DNA from 3 places in the Microbacterium sp. A93 genome. Region 2 is predicted to be linked to each of the others. Evidence: riboswitches for the same ligand, from Rfam matches in the RefSeq annotation. Region 2 holds a riboswitch; each other region holds the start of a gene.

Region 1 (5,641 bases), on a different contig from region 2:
CCGGCTACGCGCGGACGAGGCGGGTGGGGACGGGGCGTGACCGGACGGGGCGTGGGCGCCGATCCACTCCTGGACCAGCACGATCCGCTGCTGGTTGCCCTCGGTGGGACCGAAGCACAGCACCCCGGTCAGGGCCAGGAAGAAGATCAGGTGGTAACCGCGGCCGGAATCCACCGCGATCCCCTCCCGCGTCCAGGCCTCCAGCAGGCCGGCGCGCGTCAGCCCGGTGCCGGAGAGTTCCCGGACGGCGGTGGCCTCGGCGGTCCTCAGCGTGCCCGGGTCCAGGCCCAGCTCCTCGCGCCGGCGGCCCGTGGCGGTGAGCATCTTCGGGCCGGTCAGCTCCAGGATCCACCCGAGGTCCTCGGAGGCCACCACGAACAACGTCCCGCGCATCGGCCAGGACCGGACGATAAGGCCGGCGTCGTACGCCTGCCGGACGGCCGCCGTCGTTCCTGTGGTGTTGCGACTGGTGCCCCCGGTGCTGCGGCCGGAGCCGCCGGGGGCGGAACGCAGCGCCAGGGAGATCGTGGATCCCGGATAGTCCTGGCCCTGTGTACAGGTCAGGGACCGGGCGGCCTCCACGGGCGTGGGCCAGGGCTCGATCAGTCCTTGGGCGAGCAGGCGCATGCGGGCCACGAGCTGTGGGGTGAGTGTGAGCATGGGGTCTCCTTCGCTGGGGACAGTGTGCCACGGGCCCTCGCTGCTGCCCGCTGAACCTGAAATTCGGCTGGGAATGCCCCGAGACTGCACTGGGTACAGATTGACCGGAGTCCGCACAGAGTGAAGACTCGGGACATACCCGAGCGGTGGATCCCGCCCCGGGAGGACGCCACAAAGGAGAGACCATGAAGCGATTGATCACCCTCGGCATCGGCGCGGCCCTCGGTTACCTACTGGGCAGCCGCGAAGGCCGGCAGAATCTGGACAAGTTCGCCAAGAACGCGCAGAGCTTCTGGAATGACCCGAAGACGCAGGAGCAGGTCCAGCGCGCCACCTCCACCGTCAAGGAGCAGGCGCCCGTGGTGGCGGAGCGGGCCGCCGGGCTGGCCGACAAGGCCACGGAGGCCGTGAAGGACAAGGCCCCGAACCTGGCGGAGAAGGCGGACAAAGCCAACGCCGCCGCCCACACGGCCACCCAAAAGGGCTCCGACGCGACCCAGGGGCTGGCGGACAAGGCCTCCAGTGCCGCGGAGAAGTCGGCCGGCAAGCACGCCACCGGTGACTCCAACGCCTCCAGTGGCGACACCACCGTGAAGTCCTCGAACGGTGACGTCCTCTCGGATCCCTCCCAGTCCCTCGAGAGCGAGGGTGGCGGACCCGACCGCTACTGATCCGGATCCGCCCCACCACGGTCCAGCACGTTAGAGACCCCGGTCCCCGTTCGGGGGGCCGGGGTCTCTGCCTGCCAGCACGCCGTGGGCCTCTCCAACGCCGCCTTCAGGCCCAGAGTGACCCGACCCCCACCGTGGTGACATCCATCGGTCACATGATGCGCGGGGAGGGGAGGGCGAGGGATCAGGCGGTGACGCGGTTCCGCAGGGCGAAGCCGGAGCCGTAGTGGTTCAGCGGCAGGTGGTCGCCCTTGCCGAAGAGCTTGTGGCGCATGGTGCCCTCGGTGTACTCGGTCTTGTACCGGCCGATCTTCTGCAGCTCGGGGACCACGAACTCCACAATGTCCTCGAACGTGCCGGGGGTGATGTGGTAGGCGAGGTTGAAGCCGTCCACATCGGTCTCGTCCTGGATCCGGGCGAGCTCGCGGGCCACGGTCTCCCCGGAACCGATGATGACCGGGCCGAAGCCGCCCACGCCGCACCACTCGGCCAGCTTGCGCACGGTCCACTCGATCGAGTCGTCCCCGGAGGCCTTCTTGAAAGTCTCCACGGCGGACTGGATGGCGTTGGACTTGACGTCACCGATCGGCTCGTCCAGCTCGAACTCGGCCAGGTTGATGCCCATCCAGCCGGACATCAGCACCAGTCCGCCCTCCACGTCGATGTACTGCGTCAGCTCCTCGTACTTGGCCTGGGCCTCCGCGTCGGTGGCACCGGTGACGATCGTCTGCATGGACATCACGCGCACGTCGTAGGGGTCGCGGCCAGCCTCGGCCAGGGACTGCCGGATCTTCGCTGTGGTGCCCTTGATCAGCTCATCCGTGGGCGAGTTGATGAACACGGCCTCGGCGTGCTTGCCGGCGAAGGCGCGCCCGCGGGTCGAGGCCCCGGCCTGGTAGATCACCGGGGTGCGCTGCGGGCTGGGCTCGGTGAAGGCGATGCCCGGGGTCTTGAAGTACCCACCCTCGTGCTCGATCCGGTGCACCTTGGTCGGGTCGATGAAGACGCCGGACTCCTTGTCATACAGGACTGCGTCGTCCTCCCAGGACCCTTCGAGCAGCTTGTAGACCACGTCGAGGTACTCATCGGCGTGGTTGTACCGCTCGTCGTGCTCCATCTGGTCTTCCTGGCCCATGTTGATGGCGGCGGACGGCAGGTAGCCGGTGACCACGTTCCAGCCCACGCGGCCCTCGGTCAGGTGGTCCAGCGTGGCCAGCCGGCGGGCGAACGGGTACGGGTGCTCATAGGCGGTGCCGGCGGTGACCCCGAAGGTGAGGTTCTTCGTGACGGCGGCCATCGGCGGGACCACGAGCAGCGGATCATTGACCGGCACCTGGGTGCCGGCCCTCAGGGTGGCCTCGTCCGAGGAGCCGTAGACGTCATAGGGGCCGAGGACATCCGCGATGAACAGGCCGTCGAACAGGCCCTTCTCCAGGGTCTGGGCCAGTCCGGTCCAGTAGCCCAGCGTGTTGTAGTCGCGGGCGTGGTCCTCCGGGTGGCGCCACAGGCCCGGGGACTGGTGGGCCACGCAGTTCATGTCGAAGGCGTTGAACAGGATCTCCCGCTGGCCGGCGGGTGTGACGGGCACACCCTCGGGGAGGCGGGCGGATGCTGCGGATTCAGGGGTGGGGACAGACACGATGATGCTCCTTCCATCGGTTCTGGCGGTAGCACCTGTCCGGTACACGATGTGCCCGGTGGTTGCTGCGGCGTCGTCGAGCCAGATCTCTCAGCCGCTCTGGATGGTTACCTGTAGATTGCACCACACCCCGGCGGTCCGGTACCAACCGCCTCGTCACGAGGAGTCACTCCAGGTTCAGCCCGCGGCCAAGACCACGATCGGCTCGGTGGTCGGGGCCTCCGAGCCGCCATCGGGTTCCACGGTGACGGCCATGGCGGCACCGGCGGGGACCTGCTGCATCCTGACCAGGGCGCGGCCGCCCTGGACCTGAAGCAGTCCCGCCGGCTGGGGCGGCTGCTCACCCTGGATGGTCCACAGCTGGTAGTCGTGCCCGTCGGCGGGATCCGGCAGGTCCCGCACGGCCAGCACGGCCTCACCGTTGGGTGCCATGGCGGCCTCCGCCGCTCCGCCTCCGGTGACGGCGGACTCGAGGCGTTGTGCCCCGTCCACCTGCAGGACCTGTTCGAGGGCGGTCAGCTGCTCGCCCTCGGAGATCCCGGGCGCCTCGACCCAGGGCTGCGTCACCAACAGGCCCACGGCGACGGCGGCCGCTGCGGCCGCCGAGGCCACCGTCACCCACCAGCGGCGCCGGTCGGGTCGGCGTCGGGCGCGGTGCCGGTCCAGATCGGCGGGACGGGAGCGCTCGGGGCCGGGGTCCTGTTCCGTGCCGGCCGCGGCGCTCAGGACGCGGTCCCGCAACCCGGCCGGGGGCCGGGCGGGCGTGCTGGCGGCCAGCCGGGCGACCGTGCCGCTCAGGGCATCGGCGCGGGCCCGCAGCTCCGGGTCGGCCTCCAGCCGCCGTTCGAGGTCACGCCGTTCCTGATCGTCCACGGCGTCCAGCGCCCAGGCGGCGAGCAGCGCGTCATCCGGCCCGCCGCCGATCCCGCCGTCTTGCCCGCCATCGATCCCGTCACGGTGTCCATCGCGGTTCATCAAGCACCCACCCCCAAACAGTCCTGTAGTCGTTGCAGCGCGCTGCGCATCCGGGATTTCACGGTGGCCAGTTTGGCGCCCAGGCCTTCGGCGACCTCCCGGTAGGTCTGCCCGCCGTAGTAGGCCGCGGTCACGGCCTCGTACTCCAGCTCGGTGAGTGTGCCGAGGCACTCGTTCACGCGATCCCGGTCCTCCACGGCCTCGTTCCGCTCGGCGACGTCATCATGGGCGCGGTCGAACGCGGCCACCCCGGCCCGCTGCTCGCGGTCCCGGCTGGCCTGGGTGGACCGGATCAGGTCCACCGCCCGCCGGTGGGTGATGGAGCAGACCCAGCCGATCACCGAGCCGCGCGCGGCGTCGAAGCGGTCCGCGGAGCGCCACACGTCCATGAGTGCCTCCTGGGTGACGTCGGCGGCCAGGTCCGCGTCACGCACCACCTTGCGGGCCAGCCCGTAGGCCACCGGTGCCACGTCGTCGTAGAACGCGGCGAAGGCCTCGTGGTCACCGGACGCGCTGCGCTGCACCAGGCCCGCGAGGTGGCGGTCCCGCTCCTGGGGCCCGCGTTGCCCGGCGGTGGGCCCTGCCTCGCTCGTCATCACCTCAGCCTAAGTGGCGCTGCCTCCTGTCCGTGTCTGCCCCGCGCCGGATCCGGCGGGATATCCAGTGTTCGGAGCCGCGGCCGCCGCGGATGGGTCCGAGCCGCATCTCCTTCGGTGTGCCGGCTGGTGTGCCGGCTGGTGTGCCGGCTGGTGTGCCGGGAGAGCAGCCCGGGGATCAGGACGCCTCGGCGGTCCCGGTGGACAGGTAGGGGACGGGGCGGGTCCCGTTGACCTCCCAGTCACCGACCATCCGGGCCATGAAGGCCGCCGGGTCATGGCTCGCGACGGTCCGGGCGTTGCGCCAGTGCCGGTCCAGCCGCAGGTCCGTGCTGGTGGCGGAGGCGCCGAGCGTGTCGAAGATGCGGGTACAGGTGTCCAGGACCAGCCGCGGCACCACCACATGCGCCCGGTGCGCCGTCAGGGCGGCGCGGTACATCGCCTCGGCCGCCGCGCCGCCGTCGTGCTCCGCCTTCTTGCCCTTCAGATTCCCGACGCCGGCCCCGGCCCCTTCCAGCGCGCCCTCCGCCAGCGCGAGCGCGGCGTCCAGGTCCCGTCCCGCGGCCCGCACGAGTTCCTCGGCGGCCGCCTGCTGCGCGGACATCTCGCCGACGATCCCCAGCAGCTGGTCGTCATCGCGCGGGGTCAGGCCCCCTCCGGTGTTCGGCGAGCGCCGGCGCAGCCGGGTCTGCTCCACCCCGTCCCGCAGCGCGGCCCGCCCGATCCCGGCGAGCAGGGCCATCAGCGTGGACTCGTGGTGCAGCGGCACCGCACCGTCCTCCGGGGGGACCACCAGCAGGTCCTCGACACCCGCCCCGGAGAATTCCATGGTCCCGGTCCCGGTGAGCCGCTGGCCGAAGCCGTCCCAGTCGTCCTTGACGGTGACCCGTGGCTGGCGCACGCGCACCACGGCGAGCGCGAACCCGGCGTGCTGGCGGCGGCGGGCGCGGGAAAGACCCGGGTCCAGCCGGGCCGTGGCCAGGGCCCACGTGGAGAAGATGCTGCCGGTGGTGTAGTACTTGCTGCCGCTGATCAGCAGCTGTCCGGTCTCGTCCTGGGAGACCGTGGTGCCGACGTCCCCCAGTGCTGCGCCGCGCCCC
Region 2 (5,641 bases):
AAGGGCTTGGACGCTGAGGCCGTGATTCTTACCGACATTGGTGACGATGGGCTCGCGTTCATCCGTCGAGAGGGCATCGATTGGTTCGACCTGCTCTATGTGGGCCTGACTCGGGCGCGGTATCGGTGCGTGGTGATACCTAACTGAGTGCGCTCAGTATCCCAGCTCCACGCGCCTGGCCAGTTTTGCGGGGTCAGGCGGTGCGACTGAGGGCTTGAAGATCTCCACGTCGTCAATCTTGGAGAGTTCCAACTTCAAGATCGGGTCTCCCTCGATCTTGTCCCATCGCACCGCAGTCCGGCCTTCTGGAGTGATGGCCAGAAAGCCCGCGTCGAACGCGCGGTCTACGAAGGTCGAGAGGCAGATCCCGTTGCTCGGGTCGAGACGGATCTGCTGATCCTCGCTCCACGGCACGATGTGCGATGCCACAAGAAATGCACGAGTCTTGATGCCCGTCACCGCGCATTCCCAGCCGTAATTGTTCTTGACGGCTTTTGCGAAAACCGCTTGCGCACTGCCGCGGGACTTTGCCGTGCTGTGTTTGTCTTCGACAGCGTACGAGCGAGCGTCAAGCTGCTTTTGATATGTCGCGACCATCTGTGGATCCGTGTCGGCGGCTTCAGCTACTTGGTCGTCCTGCACCGGCCGCGAGCGGTTGGGAGTGAATGAGAAGTCTCCCTCGCCGTCAAAGTAGACCGTGTGCGCGACTCGTTGATGCACCCAACGCGTGCGATCTGAGAGCTGAGGTGCACCCTCGAAGACGCCAAGGAAGGTATAGAACCGAGGCCCGGCTGCCGGCTTGGCGTGCCCGAATGTGATCACGTACTCGCGGATGGGGTCGGTCTCCATGACGCCGCCGTACTTACCGCCTTGAATATGCTGCATCGTGATCACCTCGCCGTCGTCAGACAAAATGTTGCTCCAGTCGCCGTTCGGGTACATCTTGGGAAACCAGACTTCCGTTGACTCGTCTAGCTGGAATGTTGCGGTCTGGTGGCCTTTGTAACTACGGCCGAAAAGCTTGGCGACTTCAAGGTGAGTGCGAAACGGGATCGGGTCGCGGGCGGAAAGCTCGCCCGTCGCGATGAGTTCGTCGAGCCAGGCGTCCGAGGTAGCATCTGCTCCTTGTGCGCGTCGCCGCAGCGCCACCTCCGGCGGGAGCATCGGTGTGCCGCCATCGGCTGGCATGTCTGTTGCGAACGCCGCATAGCAAAGCAGTCGGTGTTCGGCTGCTAGCTGTTCGACGTCGCTGGTGCTGCTCGGCGTTACGGCCTTGGGCGCGCGCATGTAGCCATCGCCGATAGTGCCATCCCCACGAACGCATAGTGAGGTGAGAGGGGGCTCGTTCGCATCCGCAGCTCGTTGGGCCGCGATCTCGAGAACGCCACCAATCCAGTTCTGCATGAGCATGCCGGTGGTGAGGCCAGTTTCCTCATGGAGCACCGTCCTCAAACCTGCGTAGCTGATGACCTTGTTGTAAGTTCCGGCAACTCTCTTGAGTTCTTCATATGCAACGGCTGCCCACTGCTGAAGCGCCTCGGAATGTGGAACTTCGGTTCCGTCGTTGCGTTGCGCCATGCGTAATCGCTCCCCCTGCTCGTCGTCGAGTGGTTGAGGCGCGTTGTCAAGAATCCTGCGTGCCTCAAGATGAGAGTAATGGGTCGCAGCGGTACGGCGTCGGTGGCGAGTGCGGGGACTCGCGCCAAGCGCTGTTTGTCGATCCCTGGGGCGACAGCGGTCTCGCCAGCAGTTCACGCGCAGCCCGCGCCGGAGCATCCGAGGTGATGGTCGCCTAGAGCACTATCACCCCCCAGGGATGAATGTCGGACCCGATTGCTACAGTCGTTTTCGCGTTCAAGAGTCGCGGCCACAGGTACCTGGCCGACCGCGCGGCAACCCGAGTCCATCGACTTCCGGGTGCCCCAGGGGAAGAACGGGCGCCGCGAGATCTCGTGTCGCAAGTTTCGATGGAGGCGTGCCCTCCTGAGAGGGGCTGAACTCATGAGTGGTCAGCTTTACAAGGAAGTACGCACGAAGAAGCAGCTGAACGAACTGCTGCACTACGGGCATTCGCTTCCTGTCCGAAGGGGCTACACGGACGAGTACGTCCGGGAGCATTACCCGGATTGGACGTGGAACGCGCTCGTTCGAGTGCTCACGGCGGCTGGCGTCTACGTCGGAAGGGGAGGGTCGCCGCCGTGCTGCGACGATCGCGTGGTTCGTGTGCACTTCGACAGCGAGCAGGCATGGCGCGTCGAGTGGGATGACGGCACCAACACGGTGGGACCCGCAGTGCCGGGAACGACCGCGCCGGATGCTGCACGCGGGCGTGAAACGATCGCGTTCGACATCGGAACAGGACTGAGGCTGGAGGATCTCGGGATCTGAGTGAAGCTGTGGTGGGCGGACAGAAGTTTGCCCACCACAGCACCCCGAAAATATGTACAATTTCATGTACATCTTCTGGAGGTGCGCATGGAAGTCATCTCAGTCGCAGACGCGCGGTCCGGCCTGTCGGCGCTCATCGCCGGTTTTCGCGAGACTCCGGATGCTGCTCCCGTCACGGTCGGATCTCATCGACGGCCAGAGGTAGTGCTGCTCTCGCTGGAGGCATACCGCAAGCTCTCGGCCCAGTCGGAGCCAGTGGTCTCGCTTGAACGACTCCGGTATCTGAAGCCGGTGATCGAGCGGCTTGCTCAGAGCGCGAACCTCGGATCGGTCCAGGTCTACGGATCCGTTGCCAGGGGTGAGCAGACGGTCAGGAGTGATCTCGACCTGCTCGTGACCTCGGCGCCCGACGCGACCCTCTTCGATATCGCGCAGTTCGAGATGGACATGGAAGTACTCGTCGGCGTTCCTGTATCTGCGCTGTCGATCGCATCCCTTGACGACGAGCGCGACGCGACGATCCTTCGCGAAGCCATGCCGTTGTGAACGAGGTGGACCGCATCCAGCGCTGTCTCGATGAGCTGCGTTCTGCGTTCGACACTGCAGCGAACCTGGTCGAACGAGGACGCGACGCCTACGACTCTGATCTAGCTGTGCCGCTTGCGTTCGAGGCGCTGTCCAACCGCATCGGCGATCTCGTGAGGCGTCTCGTGGCGGCCGATTCCGAGCGCTTCTCCGCCTCGATCTGGCGGCAGGCCGCGCGTCATCGTGACTACGTGGTGCATCACTGCGACCGACTGGATGCCGAACTCCTTTGGCGCACGGTGACCGAGAGCTTCCCCGAACTGGCGGCGCTCGTTCGGGCGGAGCAGCAAACAGGCTGAGTCACCAGCCCACGAATGGAACCTGAGCTGCCACGGCGGGCCGACTCGCGTCAGCCCGCCGCAGCATCCGATTCAGTGCGTCACGTCAGCCGGCGAGAACGTCGACCTGCCGAGAGCCTCCTGCGCGTGCCGATACGTCGCGGGCATGAACCCGGCAGCTTCCAGGTCGGCGGCGCGCTGGGCGTATCCGAACCCGTCCGGGATCAGCCCCGCCTCGAGTTCGGACGTGCGCTCTGCCCGCAATTGCGACCCCGGATGCACGAACCCGCGCGGCTCGTACTGATAGAGGTTCCAGCACCACGCGATCGCGCGGCCCCGAGTGAATCCGGCCCAGTCGCCGCGTTCGACCGGCACATCGGCATCCGAAGCCGACAGCGCGCTGCGCACGTTCGCCCATCCTCGTTCGCGGCGCTGGTGGGCCTCGTCTTGCACTGTGGCTTTGGTCGCCTCCTCGATAGCGGCGAGCTCTGCCGCGACCTGCTCGACGGTGAGGACTGAGTCGCCCTCAGCGGTTGCACGGGTGAACCCTGACGGCTGCAGTGAGCTCAGGTATTCGCGGCGTGCGGATTGGAGGCGACGCTCGTTGCTGCTGGCTGCGGGGTCGCTGCTGTCGTGGAGACCGAGTTGGCGCCACCACAGATCTCGTGAGTGATCGGCATGGACAAAGGTGGTTTCGCTCATCAGAGCATCCCTTCGTGGGAAGGGCTCGCGCAATCTCCACAGACGAAGCGAACCCATCGACTTGCCCGAACGCGTTTGCGTCGGACCGGTTCTTCCCCTGGGGCACCCCGCTCGATGGAGGAGGGTTGCCGTGCAGCCGGCCAGGTACCTGTGGCTGCAACTCTTGAACCTGAAATGGACTGTAGCAGGGAGCGGAGACATCACCGCACCTGCGCCCCCTGGATAGGCTGTCCGCATGCGCACCCGTGCCGAGATCAATGACGAGCAAAACAGGCAGCACCCACCACGAGTGATCCACACTGGGCAAGCGCTGGTCGATCTGGTCATCGAAGTGCCTGACCTTCCCGCGCGCGGACAGAACGTGATGGCCGACTCCGTCGCGCAGTACGCGGGTGGCGCGGTCACAGTGCTGCTCGCGGCAGCCCGGCTGGGCGCACAGTGCGTGCACGCCGGATCGCTCGGCACCGGTCCGCACGGCGATCTGATCCGCGAGGCACTGGATGCCGACGGCATCGCAGCATCCGCCCCGCAGGTCGCCACGCAGGACACCGGTGTGTGCGTCGTGCTGGTCGAACCGACGGCAGAGCGAACCTTCGTCACGACGCTCGGCGCCGAGCGCGACATCACCGTCGACTCCCTTGCGAGTGCCGACGTCCAGCCCGGCGACCTCGTCTGCGTCACTGGATACTCCCTCGCCGTCGCGCAGACCCGCGAGCCGCTGCTGGCCTGGTTGGTGTCCCTTCCCGAGGCTGCGGTCGTCGTCCTTGACCCTGGGGCGGCGTTCGCCGCGCTGCCCGCCGACGCGCGCGACACGATGCTCGCCCGCACCGACGTGTGGACCAGCAACGCAGAGGAGGCGACCGACCTGCTGGCTGCGCTGTCTGTTCCGGTCGAAGCATCCGAACGCGAGATCGTGGCGCAAGCCCGGGAGCTTGCTCCGCTGATGCGCGCCGGAGCGGTTGCCATCGTGCGCGACGGCGGCGAAGGGTGCGCGGTGCATGCGCACGGCGAGACCACCTACGTGCCGGGCTTTCCGCAGACCCCCGTCGATACCAATGGCGCCGGTGATACCCACACCGGCGCGCTGATGGCCGGCATCGCCGACAGCTCGACGTGGGTGGATGCTTGCCGACATGCCAACGCGGCAGCCGCGATCAAAGTCACCCGTCGTGGACCGACGACGGCTCCGACCGCAGCCGAGGTCGAGGAGTTTCTCCGCGACCGGTGAATCCACCTCAAGGTGAAAACGGCGAGGTGAACGTCGGGGACCGGCGGGGTCGGCGGCCGCGCCGTCGGGTTGGCGCCACCGCCGGCGATGGGGGAATGGAAACCTGGCTGAAACGCGCGATTTAGCCGGGAAATCCTTCCCGCGACAGGCGTGGATCGCGCGGTCAGCGTCGCCACCCGGCATCCGTCCACACCTACGCTGGTGCATATGTCTTCTTTGACCGCCGTCAGCCCGGCCGTGCGCCGCGCCCGCATCGGCGTCGCGCTGCTGTTCCTCACCAACGGCGCGCTGTTCGCGAACATCCTGCCGCGCTATCCCGAGATCAAAGCCTCGCTCGGACTCGACGCCGCCACCTACGGACTCGCGATCGCGGCATTCCCCGCCGGCGCGATCATCGCGGGACTCGGTGCCGCGGTGCTCATCCGCAGCTTCGGTTCGGCGAAGGTTGCGGTGATCGGCA
Region 3 (5,641 bases), on a different contig from region 2:
GCCGGCGTCGAAGATGTTGGTGTAGCCGAGGGCGGCGTCCACTGAGTCCAGGGTCCGAGCCATGGACAGCAGGTCGATCTCGGTGAAGTCGAAACGGCGTGGATTCTCCACCACGTCCTTGAGCTGAGCGGTGCGCGGTTCGATGTCCGAGTCCAGCCCGATCAGGCCCTCGCGCTCCAGCAGCCACAGCGCCTGGCCCTGGTTGGCCAGGTCTGTGGGCACGGCCACGGTGGCGCCGTCCGGTAGGTCCTCCACGGCGTCATACCGGGTGGAGTACAAGCCGAAGGCCCACTGGTAGATCTCCACCGTGGTGGACAGGTCGAAGTCGTTGCCCTCCGCCACCTGTTTCATGTACCACTGGTGCTCGAAGATCGTGGCGTCCACCTGCCCCTCCGCCACGGCCCGGTTGGCCTGGACCGCGTCCGCGATGCCCACCGCCTCGATCTCGACGCCGTAGTCAGGGGCGATCTCCTCGGCCACGAACTCGACCAGGCTCTCCTCCCCGGCCATGGCCGGTTCGTAGTGCACCTTCAGCGGCCGGGTGATCTCAGCCTCGCCGCCGGCGGCCACGGCCGGGCGGTTGGACTGCTGGATCACCACTAGACCCAGGGCCAAGGCGACCACCGTGGCGATGGCCGCCAGCGACCAAGGCAGCACGGAGCGGGACTTCCGCAGGGTGAAGCCGTGATCGTGTCCGGCCGTCGTATGCTCCCCGGTGGTCGCCGGGGCCTTCTTCTCGGGGTTCATAGGAGGTCCTTCAACAGGGGTGGGGCCGCTCAGGGCCGGGTCAGTGAACGGGCGATCCGGTCGCCGACGAACTGGACGAGCTGGACGGTGATGATGAGCAGGACGATCGTGCCGAGCATGACGGTCATGTCGAAGCGCTGGTAGCCGTAGGTCACGGCGAGGAAGCCGATGCCGCCCGCACCGATGGTCCCGGCAATGGCCGAGTACTCGATCATTGAGATGGTGTTCAGGGTGATGGCGGAGGCCAGGCCGGGCAGGGCCTCGCGCAGTTGCGTCTGGCGGATGATCTGCACTGGGGATGACCCCGTCACGAGACCCACGGCCATGTTCTCCCGCGGCAGGTCGTTCAGGGTGTTCTGGACCAACCGGGCGAAGAACGGGATGCCGGCGATCGTCATGGGCACCACGGCCGCGGCGATGCCCAGGGTGGTGCCGGTGATCCACCGGGTCAGCGGGATGATGGCCGCCATCAGCACGAGGAACGGCAATGACCGGCCCATGTTGACGGCCCAGCTGAGCACTCCGTAGGCCCGCTCCTGCGGGAACAGCCCGCGTGGGCTCGTGTTGTACAGCAGCACGCCGGTGGCGCCGCCGATCGCCACGACCAGCACCATGACGATGCCCACCATGGCCCAGGTCTCCCCGTAGGCCGGCAGCAACAGGGCAGGCAGCTCGGACAGCGGGGTGTCGGAGAGCAGGGGCTGTGAGGTGTCCGCGGTCGCGCTCATGCCGTCGCCCCCACCGTCGTGCCGGCCGGTACCCGGCGGGTGCCCGACGGCGGCGACCCGGCCTGGCCTGCACCCGCGCCTTGGCCTGTGCCCGCGGTGGCGCCGGTCCCGGCGGGACCGGACCGGCCGGCGTCGTTCCTCACGCGGGCGCTGAGCCCGAGTTCGTTCAGCGCGCCGATGGCGCGCCGGGCCTGCTCGGCGCGGACCCCGACGACGGCCCGACCCAGGGCGGTCGCGCCGCGGGCCTCGACGGTGCCGCCGAGCAGGGCCAGGCGGATCTGCTGGTCTACCGCCACGCGGGTGAACCATTCGGGGTCCACGTCCCCGTCCCGGTAAGCCAGGTCCAGGGCGGTGTCGAAGCCGGGCGGCAGCGGCAGCGCGGCGATCGGCAGCAGCTGTCCGCCGACGGTCGAGTCCTGGTCGGCCACGAGGGACGGCAGGGAGCCGTACTCCGCGAGCCGGCCGTGGGACAGGGAAGCCACCTGGTCGGCGACGTGCCGGACCACGTCCATCTCATGGGTGATGAGGATGATGGACAGGCCCAGGTCGGCGCGCAGGTCAGCGAGCAGGGACAGGATCTGCGCGGTGGTGTCCGGGTCCAGGCCCGAGGTGGACTCGTCCGAGAGCAGGATCCGGGGCCGCAGGGCCAGCGCCCGGGCGATGCCCACCCGTTGCCTCTGCCCGCCGGAGAGCTGACCGGGGTAGGCGTCAGCCTTGTGCAGCAGTCCGACGCGGTCCAGCAGCCCGGCCACCCGGTCCTGCATCTCGTGGTGGACCACCCCGAGGTTGCGCAGCGGCAGGGCCACGTTCTCGGCCACGGTGATACGGCGCAACAGGGCGGAGTGCTGGAAGATCGTGCCGATGGCGCGGCGGGCGGAGCGCAGCTGATGGCCCCGCAGCCGGGACAGGTCGCTGCCGTCCACCAGGATCTCGCCGCGGGTCGGCTTCTCCAGGAGGGAGATGCAGTGCGAGAGGGTCGTCTTGCCGGCCCCGGAGGGCCCGACCACGGCGGTGATGGAGCCTTCCGGCACCGTCAGGTCGATGCCCTTGAGCACCTCGACGGTCCCGCCGTGCCCCGTGTAGGACTGGTGCAGGTCGCGGATCTCGATCACAGCGCACCGCCGTCCCCGGGCTGGGACGCGGGCAGGGTGTCGGGCGGGTTCTCGGGCACGGGGATGCACGTCCTTCCATCGGTCCTGGCGGTAGCACCTGTCCGGTTCCCCGGTGGTTGCTGCGGCGTCGTCGAGCCAGATCTCTCGGCCGCTCTGGATGGGTTCCCTCAAAGAGGACCAGATCATCGGGGGTACGAACCAATTCGACGTCACATTCAGACCCGTCACGTCCTCCCGGCGCCGCCGGGGCGGCCCGGTGGTCCAAACCGCCCGAAGATGACGTTGCATGACGCCCGGCGCCGGAGCGCGCCGAGGACGCCGAGGCGCTCCGGCGCCGGACAACGTACCGGTGACCGGCGCAGAGCCCCTTGTGGGAGGACGATGGCGAGCCCTCTCGCGATTGACACGGGCACCCCCGGCCTACTTCACTGAAGTCAACAACCATCCAGAGCGGCCGAGAGATCTGGCTCGACGACGCCGCAGCAACCTCCCGCAACGATCCGGGAAGGTGCTCACGCCAGAACCGATGGAGAGTGATGCACCATGACTGCCCTGGCCGAGACCCTGGACCATGCTTCCGGCTCCTCCACCGGCGCCGCCAGCACGACCACAGCGGGACGCGACGGCGCTCGCAGCCTGGCGGTCGAATTCCGCGGAGTGGGCCGCTCCTTCCCGGCGTCCGATGGTGAGCGGACCGTCCTGCGGGACATCAACCTGACGGTGACCCCGGGCGAGGTCCTGGCCATCATCGGCGCCTCCGGCTGCGGCAAGTCCACGCTGCTGCGCGCCGTGGGCGGCCTGGACACCGGCAGCACGGGCGAGATCCTGCTCAGCGGCTCCCCGGCCCGCGCCTACGACTCCCGCACCGCCGTCGGCTTCCAGGAGCCGCGGCTGATGCCCTGGCGGACCATCCACCAGAACGTGACCCTCGGCCTGCCCCCGGGGACGAACCGTGCTGAGGGCCGCGAGCGGGTGAACCGGCTGCTGGAGCTGGTCGGCCTCGCGGAGTACGCCGGCCACCGGCCCCGCGAGGTCTCCGGAGGCATGGCACAACGCACCTCGCTGGCCCGCGCCCTGGCCCGCCAGCCAGGAGTCCTGTTGCTGGACGAGCCCTTCGGGGCCCTGGACGCGCTGACCCGGCTGAAGATGCAGGACCTGCTCCTGGACATCCACGCCGCGACTCCCACCACCGTCCTACTCGTCACCCATGACGTGGACGAAGCCCTCCAGCTGGCGGACCGCATCCTGTTGCTCGGTCAGGATCCCACCGCCGGGGCCGCCCCCGGAGCCACGGCACGCTCCGTGGTCACCGTCCCCGGCGACCGTCCGCGGGACCGCGGCTCGGCCGCACTGGCCTCGCTGCGCTCCGAGCTGCTCGCCGGCCTCGGCGTGGACGCCCACCGGCACTGACCGGACCGGATCCCCTCGCCCCACACTCCCCCGTCCTGCGCCGCATCCCTGATGGCGCGGAACGCACCGCACCCTCGAAAGGCACTCCCATGCGCACACGATTCACCTTGTCCGCGGCCGCTCTGGCCGCCACCGCCCTCATCCTGACCGGCTGCGTGGCCGGCGAGGGCTCCACCGGTGCCGCCGAGGCCGGCGACAGTGACGGCACTGCCGCCTCGGGCGGCGAGCTGAACATCGACTTCGCCACCTACAACCCGCTCTCCCTCGTCATCAAGGAGAAGGGCTGGCTCGAGGAGGAGCTCTCGGACGAGGGCGTCACCGTGAACTGGATCCAGTCGGCCGGCTCCAACAAGGCCAACGAGGCCCTGCGCGCCGAGGCCGTCGACGTGGGTTCCACCGCCGGCTCCGCCGCCCTGCTCAGCCGCGCCAACGGCACCCCCATCAAGACCATCAGCCTCTACTCCCAGCCGGAGTGGTCCGCCCTGGTCACCACCGCCGATTCGGACATCACCGAGGTCACGGACCTGGTCGGCAGGAGCGTGGCCGCCACCAAAGGCACCGACCCCTACTTCTTCCTCATCCAGGCCCTCGGGGAGGCCGGCGTGGACGAGTCCGAGGTCACCGTCCAGAACCTGCAGCACGCCGATGGCAACGCGGCCCTGAACAACGGCGCCGTGGACGCCTGGTCCGGGCTGGACCCGATCATGGCCGGCGCCGAGGCCGAGGGCGCCGAGTTGTTCTACCGCAACGTGGACTTCAACACCTACGGCTTCCTCAACGCCACGGAGTCCTTCCTGGAGGAGTCCCCCGAGCTGGCCCAGGCCGTGGTGGACGTCTACGAGCAGGCCCGCGCGTGGGCCCTGGAGAACCCGGAGGAGACCGCCCAGATCCTGGCCGAGGTCGCCGGCCTGGAGCCGGAGGTGGCCACCACGGTCATCGAGGAGCGGTCCAACCTGGACGTGGACCCGGTCCCCGGCCAGGCCCAGCTGGACGTGTTGGAGGTCGTCGGCCCGATCCTCGTGGAGACCGGGGACGTGGCCAGCCAGGAGAACGTGGACGCAGCCCTCGCCGAACTCCTCGAGCCCTCCTTCGCCGAGCAGGCCACCAGATGAGTTCACCCGTCACCACGGACGTCGCCCCGGCCCCGCAGCCGCGGGCCACACGCAGCACCCGGGGCACCCGTGGGGCCCTGGGCACCCCGGCCGGCCGGGCCGCCGTCGGGCTTCTGGTTCCGGTGCTGCTGGTCATCGCATGGTGGGCTGTGACGGCGGCCGGACTGTTCTCCCCGGTGCAGCTGCCCGCCCCGGCATCGGTGGTCCAGGCGGGACTGGACCTGGCCGCCGAGGGGGAGCTCGGGCACCACATCGCCATCTCGGTGCAGCGCGTGCTGCTGGGCTTCGTGATCGGCGGCGTCTTCGGCCTGCTGGCGGGCTCCGTGCTGGGCCTGTCCACGTGGGCGGACACCCTGCTCTCGCCGCTGATCGGTGCCATCCGCGCCGTTCCGTCGCTGGCCTGGGTCCCGCTGCTGATCCTGTGGATGGGGATCAACGAGGACTCGAAGGTCACGCTGATCGCCATCGGCGCCTTCTTCCCGATCTTCACCAACCTCTACGCCGCGCTGAAGCATGTGGACCCCCACCTCGT

Evidence for each region. Region 2 has a riboswitch for S-adenosylmethionine ahead of ACSU1G_RS11170 (hypothetical protein). Riboswitches for the same ligand answer to the same signal wherever they lie in the genome.
Region 1: linked by a shared signal. The riboswitch ahead of ACSU1G_RS21830 (LLM class flavin-dependent oxidoreductase) and the one ahead of ACSU1G_RS11170 (hypothetical protein) in region 2 are both predicted to bind S-adenosylmethionine.
Region 3: linked by a shared signal. The riboswitch ahead of ACSU1G_RS21795 (ABC transporter ATP-binding protein) and the one ahead of ACSU1G_RS11170 (hypothetical protein) in region 2 are both predicted to bind S-adenosylmethionine.

The regions. Positions count from the first base shown of each region.
Region 1 covers NZ_JBPXMT010000009.1:126,765-132,405, reverse strand. The annotation lists gene ACSU1G_RS21840 (winged helix DNA-binding domain-containing protein) at 1-660, opposite strand, end outside; gene ACSU1G_RS21835 (YtxH domain-containing protein) at 846-1,331, shown strand; gene ACSU1G_RS21830 (LLM class flavin-dependent oxidoreductase) at 1,516-2,919, opposite strand; SAM riboswitch class I at 2,981-3,080, opposite strand; gene ACSU1G_RS21825 (anti-sigma factor domain-containing protein) at 3,148-3,945, opposite strand; gene ACSU1G_RS21820 (sigma-70 family RNA polymerase sigma factor) at 3,945-4,541, opposite strand; gene ACSU1G_RS21815 (acyl-CoA dehydrogenase family protein) at 4,720-5,641, opposite strand, start outside.
Region 2 covers NZ_JBPXMT010000004.1:50,189-55,829, forward strand. The annotation lists gene ACSU1G_RS11155 (NERD domain-containing protein) at 1-147, shown strand, start outside; gene ACSU1G_RS11160 (HNH endonuclease) at 154-1,578, opposite strand; gene ACSU1G_RS11165 (hypothetical protein) at 1,638-1,796, shown strand; SAM riboswitch class IV at 1,853-1,970, shown strand; gene ACSU1G_RS11170 (hypothetical protein) at 2,002-2,388, shown strand; gene ACSU1G_RS11175 (nucleotidyltransferase domain-containing protein) at 2,476-2,934, shown strand; gene ACSU1G_RS11180 (HepT-like ribonuclease domain-containing protein) at 2,931-3,272, shown strand; gene ACSU1G_RS11185 (hypothetical protein) at 3,345-3,953, opposite strand; SAM riboswitch class IV at 4,006-4,122, opposite strand; gene ACSU1G_RS11190 (PfkB family carbohydrate kinase) at 4,189-5,181, shown strand; gene ACSU1G_RS11195 (MFS transporter) at 5,389-5,641, shown strand, end outside.
Region 3 covers NZ_JBPXMT010000009.1:120,396-126,036, reverse strand. The annotation lists gene ACSU1G_RS21810 (MetQ/NlpA family ABC transporter substrate-binding protein) at 1-747, opposite strand, end outside; gene ACSU1G_RS21805 (methionine ABC transporter permease) at 777-1,475, opposite strand; gene ACSU1G_RS21800 (methionine ABC transporter ATP-binding protein) at 1,472-2,587, opposite strand; SAM riboswitch class I at 2,660-2,751, opposite strand; SAM riboswitch class I at 3,026-3,120, shown strand; gene ACSU1G_RS21795 (ABC transporter ATP-binding protein) at 3,131-3,997, shown strand; gene ACSU1G_RS21790 (aliphatic sulfonate ABC transporter substrate-binding protein) at 4,087-5,109, shown strand; gene ACSU1G_RS21785 (ABC transporter permease) at 5,106-5,641, shown strand, end outside.